DNA from 2 places in the Paenibacillus salivarius genome. Region 1 is predicted to be linked to the other one. Evidence: riboswitches for the same ligand, from Rfam matches in the RefSeq annotation. Region 1 holds a riboswitch; the other holds the start of a gene.
The links. Region 1 has a riboswitch for thiamine pyrophosphate ahead of ACSFXJ_RS24985 (thiamine phosphate synthase). Riboswitches for the same ligand answer to the same signal wherever they lie in the genome.
Positions count from the first base shown of each region.

Region 2: it holds a riboswitch for thiamine pyrophosphate, as region 1 does, so the genes downstream of both, tenA (thiaminase II) here and ACSFXJ_RS24985 (thiamine phosphate synthase) in region 1, are expected to answer to the same signal.

Region 1 covers NZ_CP195592.1:5,397,208-5,400,414, forward strand. Annotated here, with positions in the region: gene ACSFXJ_RS24980 (DDE transposase) at 1-1,307, shown strand, start outside; gene ACSFXJ_RS24985 (thiamine phosphate synthase) at 1,406-2,044, opposite strand; TPP riboswitch at 2,155-2,261, opposite strand; gene ACSFXJ_RS24990 (hypothetical protein) at 2,471-2,965, shown strand; gene ACSFXJ_RS24995 (NAD(P)/FAD-dependent oxidoreductase) at 3,028-3,207, opposite strand, start outside.
Region 2 covers NZ_CP195592.1:1,296,818-1,300,024, reverse strand. Annotated here, with positions in the region: gene thiD (bifunctional hydroxymethylpyrimidine kinase/phosphomethylpyrimidine kinase) at 1-384, opposite strand, end outside; gene thiM (hydroxyethylthiazole kinase) at 387-1,229, opposite strand; gene tenA (thiaminase II) at 1,288-1,974, opposite strand; TPP riboswitch at 2,168-2,273, opposite strand; gene ACSFXJ_RS05710 (hypothetical protein) at 2,344-2,691, opposite strand; gene ACSFXJ_RS05705 (LysR family transcriptional regulator) at 2,969-3,207, opposite strand, start outside.

The sequences.
Region 1 (3,207 bases):
ACGATCCCGCCGACATGCTCCGCTGCCTGCTCCTTATGACCAAGCTTGAGCTGAGCGTCGATGAGGGGGTCGTCGCCATTCGCACGACGCCTGTTTATGCCATTCTTTGCGGTTTCAACCCTGGCGAGTCGCCGGGCGTCGGGACGTTCTACGACTTTTTCCCCCGGCTTTGGCGGGCATCCAAGCCGCATAAGACTGGGCGCATCAAACGTCGCCTGAAGAAGCCGCGAAAGAAAGGCAAGAAGAATGAAAAGCAGGAACCCAAAAACCCAAAAATTACGGAGAGGCTCGTCTCCCGCGTCCTGCGCGAGGGCAAAATCCACTATGCCCCCAAGGAGCACGACCTGTTGCAGCAATTGTTTCAAACCATGTTTGTCGCACCTTCCGCGGCAAAGGGATTGCTCGGTGATACGAACGCTTTTCGCGTCATCGGCGATGGATCTCCAGTTGAAGCCGGGGCGCGTTCCTTCGGTAAATTCCTTTGCGATTGCCGCAAGTCGGGCAACTGGAAATGTACCTGCAAACGGCAATTTTCCGATCCCGATGCAGATTGGGGCTGGGACAGCTACCGCGAGAAGTATTACTACGGACGCACGCTTTACATGTTTACCGCCGCGGACAGCGCCTATGATCTGCCCGTGTATCCGCGATTGTTTCGCGCCAGCCAACACGATGCCGTATCGTGGATTTGCGGTTACCGCGAACTTCGCTACTGGTACGCGGATTGGAAGGTGGGAGAGGCGATCTTGGATTCGGCCCACGACGCCCTCCCGATCTATACCATGCTGGAACATGATGATGTTAGCAGCATCATCGACCTGAATCTCAGGCGTTCCGGGCATACGGTATACAATGAAATGAAAATAAACTCCGATGGTGTTCCCGTCTGCCCCATTGGTCGCAAGATGTCCTGCTGGGGCAAGTGTCCGGGGCGGCAGCGTATCAAGTGGCGCTGCCCCGCCAAAGTTGGAAAATGGGAGTGTCCTACTCCGTGTTCGCCTTCCGAGTACGGAAGAACGTTCTATACGTCGACAGCCGATAATCCGCGCTTGTTCCCACGCATCCGCCGTGATAGCAAGGAATGGAGAAAGCGTTACGCGATGCGAACCGGCGTTGAGCGTTGCATTAAGCGTCAGAAGACTGATTACAAGTTGGAATCTTCGCGCGGCCGCAGTTCACGTCACTGGAACATTCGAGTTTATCTTATTGCCATGTGTCAGCACGCTGACGCATGGTTCGAAGAAGCAAAGAAACAAAAACTGTTGCCATCCATTCAGCATTGGCTTAACGAATCTGTTGCCGCATAAGCCCAATTTTTAAAAAATGGAGGACCTTGTGTTTCTTTGGCATGCGCATTCATGAAAATCGCTTTCATTATCGTGCTAGTATTCATTTTTTGCGCTCATCACCCCTCGCTCGAACTCGAATCCCCCAGTTTAATCCGAGCTCCTATTAATGATTCCGCGTATTTCATGGCTGCTTTCTTTGGGTCCTCCGCCCGCAAAATGCCGGACATGACGGCAATGCCGTCCACTCCTGTGCCCAGCACCTCTTCCACATGCTCCGGCTTGATTCCGCCAATGGCCAACACCGGTATGCGCAGAGCCCGTTTGATGGCCGTGAGTTCCTCAAGCCCCTTCGGCGGCCGCCCCTCCTTGGACCGGGTCGCATACACATGTCCATATAGCACATAATCGGCGCCCCTGCGCTCCATATCCACCGCCTCTTCGTACGAGTGAACCGAGCCGCCTGCCGTGAGCGTCGGCATCATGCTTTTGACGACGTCGACCGGTAAACTGTGGTAGGCAAGATGTACCCCGGCACACACCGCCTTGGCGACATCGGCCCGGTCGTTGATGATGATTTTGCTCAGGGGAACTCCCTTGCCGACCAAAGACTGAACCGCCTCATATACTTCTTTTGCGGCCCTTTTCTTTTCCCGGATATGAAATTTGTCCACAAACGGCTCGATCTCTGCTGCGATGCCCGCGAACGCGGACAAGGACAGCTCCCCGTCCGAAATGACGTGCAGTTGCTTTTTCATCCCGGCCTCCTTCCCGCGTTGATCGTCTTCATGACAACAAAAAAACCACCTTCGCCATAGAAAGTGGTTGTATAGGGCAAAACATCACGAATCGAGATCGCGAATGCCAGGTTCCCGTTACGCCACTTCCCTCCGCTGGTACGAGCCAGATCAGGTTCCAAGGGTCTTAAAGTTCACTTTAATCTCAGCCTTATGCAAGGCACCCCTAGTGGTTTTTCGTTGTATGAAATTGGTATTTATTGCTGTCCCCAACCTATCACGGTCTCAAAAAAATGTCAATCCGGGATCCGGGATGACCTTGTCTTTGCTTCGCCAAGGCGGAAACCTTATACTGGACAATGGAACCTGTGATTGTACATCGTGCCGGATCTGTGGGTACCGAATACATAGTTCCGACCTATCAATTCTATGTGCCGGAGGCCGAAGATGCTATCCTTTGAACAAAAACTGCAAGTGTTGGATTCCTTTCCCGAGCTGACGAGAAAAAATGTATCCCTGGGCCGGGTCAATTATCAGTATGAGCAAAGCGTGCACGACAAAAAAACGGTAGCGTACCACCTGCACCCTAACGGGAACGGCTACATTTATGCCGCCATGCTGGAAGGCTACGAGCCCGATGACAAGGGTTACGTCAACATCCGGGATTTGCCGGAAAATGAACTGCGCGAACTGGTGCGAAAGTCGATCGATTCCCTGGCAACCGGGGGTCGGGAGATTTCAAACGGGGACCGGTCCGAACCTCCGCGCAAGGAAACGCCAGGCGGAACCTGGACCGATGCGAAGGGAAATGTGCTGACGCTTAAATACGAGGATGACCTTTGGTATCTGTATGCGGGGCTGAATCTGGAGATGGCGTTTGAAACCCGGGAAGAAGCCGGGGAGTATCTGGCCGAGGAAGGCTTTCAACCTGTGAAAAAATAAGGAAAGAGCAGTTCCGCCATTTTGGAGCTGCTCTTTTTTGCCTGAAGATGTTCAAGAATGGATCAATCCGCCATCGACATGAACAGCTGTTTTTTCAGCTCCCGGTTTCTCTCGTTGAAAAGGTCGTTGTGCGAAGACACCATCCCATACGCCTCGGCATCCGGGGTAATGTATTGCTTGGCTTTGTTGACGGCGTTGGCGGCGTCCTGAAAAGCCCCCGCGATCAGGTGCAGCTTCCCTTC
Region 2 (3,207 bases), 1.5 Mb from region 1:
CAGCAGCAGCTCCGCGCCGCCCTTCGCGATCATAACCGGATCGACGACGACCCGGTCCCAGCCGAAGCGCCGGATTTCGGCCGCAACGGCGCGAATGATGTCCGCGCTGAACAGCATGCCCGTCTTGAGCGCGTCGACGCCGAGATCCTCGCCCACGGCGGCGATTTGCTCGGCCGCCGCCTCGGGCGGCAGCGGATAAACGCCGCTGACGCCGAGGGTATTCTGCACGGTCACCGCCGTGATCGCCGACATGCCGTAAACGCCAAGCTCCTGAAACGTCTTGAGGTCGGCCTGGATACCGGCTCCTCCGCCGCTGTCCGATCCGGCGATCGTCAACGCCCTGCCAGTGAAGTCCTTCCCCGTCCCGGTGATGCTCATGCTCATACTCATACAGCTCCCCCGGTTGTCGCCGTCTCGATGTCGCGGACGGCGGCATAGCCTTTGAGCGAATGCGGATGCAGCTTCGCAAGTTCATCCAGGAAAGCAATCTGGAAGCTGCCCGGACCGAAGGCCGCCGTACGCTCTGCCGCACGGGCCGCTGCCGTTCCGTAAAAGGCCAGTCCTGCCGTCCCGGCAAGCAGCATATCCGGGCAAACCGCCGCAAAAGCTCCGAGCACCGACGTCAGCAAGCATCCCGTGCCGGTCACTTGGGTCAGCAGCGCATCCCCGCCGCTAATGCCGCGGCAAGCCGTCCCGTCGGCAATCACATCCTCCCGTCCGGTGATCGCCACGACCGCGCCGAACTGCCGAGCGGCCCTTACGGCGAGGGAAGCATTCTCGTAGGTGTCGCTATCTCCGGCGTCAACCCCTTTGATGACGCCTCCTTCTCCAAGAAGGTTCGCGACCTCCGCCGCATTGCCGCGTACCAGCGATACGTGGACCTTGCTCAGTATTCTTAGCGCGGATTCCGTCCGGAACCGGGTCGCCCCGGCCCCGACCGGATCGAGCAGCACCGGCACGCCGTGCTCGTTCGCCGACCTTCCGGCGACGATCATCGCGTCGATCAGTTCGCTCGATAGCGTGCCGATGTTCAGCACAAGCGCGCCCGCGATTTTGGCCATATCCGCGACTTCTTCCGGCGCATAGGCCATGACCGGCGAGGCGCCAAGGGCGTAAAGGCCGTTCGCAGTAAAGTTGGTCACCACGACATTCGTCATATTATGAACGAGCGGTTTCGTATTTTGCACCTGCGTCAGCAGGGCGGACAACTCTTTTTCCAGCATGCTCATGTCCGTTCAAACCCCATTTCCCAAGCTATTTTTCACTCGTCAAAACCTCGTAGTCGCATCAATATACAGCAGCCGCAAGCGGCACCGGCCATTCTTCGAGCTTGTAGGCCATATCCCAGAACATGTACTCCAACTGACAGCTGTGCACAAAATACTCCTTCATCCGCCCGCGCTCCGCCTCGGTGGCCCCTTCGGCCCACGCATCGACCAATTGGCGGAACTTGCTTGTCGCGCCTCCCGCCGTGTTCCCGTAGAAATGGATCCATTCGTAGAACGGATGCCCCTCATCCGGCCGTACTTCGTCCATCAATTTTCTCCCGATTTCCAAATAGGTCCACGGGCAAGGCAAAAGCGCGGCCATGATCTCCCCGAGGCTTCCCTCATGCGCGACCGTCAGCATATGCCGAATGTAATGATGGGCGCTTGGCGCAAGCGGAAATCCTTGCAGGTCTTCATAACGAACCCCCGCAACATTGCAAAAATTCCCGTGCGGATGGATTTCCCGGTTCAGGATAAAAGAAATTTGCTCGTTGAACATGGCGATGTCCTCGCGGTTCGCGCATTTTGAAATGGCCACCCCGTAAATCCGCATGTATGCATTCAAATATTCGGAATCCTGTTTGACGTAATGAATCAGCTGCTCTCTTCCGAGGTTGCCCGACGCAATCCCCTGAACGAACGGATGCTCGAATATCGCCTCGAACAACCCGTCCGTCTCCTTGCGCAATTCCTCCGTAAAGCTCATGTTTTCTCCACCTTTCAAGATTAGAGTCAAATGAAAGATCAGGAAGCCCTGGGAAGGAGGCGGCGGATCCCCATGTCCCGATTCCATGCACTATAAACCGGGTTTGATCACACCAAAAAAGCCGCCCCGAAAACGGAGCGGCTCATACATATCGCTAGCTAACAACCAAACGGCAAGTCGTCTGCAGATACAGCTAAGACCGGCTCCACTTTCCTACGCTAGTACGAACTAGATCAGGTTCAAAGGGTCCAAGATTTGTACTCTTGTCTCAGCCGCCGACGGCTCCCCTAGTGGACTTCCTATTCTATTGTTTACTAATGTACCCGGGTTTGCAAATTCTGTCAATTCAAAATCAATTTAAAACTTCGGCTACTTCTTATCTACTTGCACGAGAGTTATATTTTTTAGCGTATAGGTGTCTTTCAGCTTCTCGTCAGGGATCACCTTCAGCTTGACCAGGCTCGCGATCTTGGAGGAGTCGGGTTTGGAAAGCATCCGCCACAATTCCGGATCGGGCAGCGCCTCGTACAGCTTATGCTCATCGTATTCCCTGCGCTGCTGCTGGACGAGCTTGACTTCATGTCCGCCGACTTCAAGTTTCGTCACATTCCGCTCGCCGCAATAATCCAAAATTTCCTGCCGTAAGGATGCAAGTTCCTGTTCCAGCTCCTTTTGAGCTTGCTTGATTTCATAAAACCGCTCTACGATCTTGTCCATCATCGTCACGCTCCTTCATATCCCATGGATATGCGGAAGGGGCTTGGATTAGCCCATTTGACGCGCGGTTCATTGGTAATAAGGGCCATTTTGGGCCTTATTTCGTCGTTTTGGGTTTGTAGTCGTAAAATAGGGCCCTTTTACGTCCTTATTTTCCGGAAAGAGCGCAAAATTCTGGTCATCGGGTGCCTTCTTCTCAAAATAAGGCCCTTTTGGGCCGCTATTTGGATGGAATAGATCCTTTTCCGCAAAATAAGGCCCTTTTATGTCGTTATCATCATACCGCCGAGCCGTTCAGATCCCCGCCGCTTTCGGCAAAGCCTGCATCCTCTGCATGATCCGACGCCTCCGAAGGGCCGACCGACGCCTCCAAAGCCCGGACATAGGCCAGCGCCAGCTCGGAAAGGGTCGCATGTTTGTGGCAAATCCAGCCGACATTGATCGTTTCGTCGCAATCCAGCGGTACCGGAATGATCTCGTTCCCGTTTAAATCGGAGCTCAGCACGCCGGTGGATA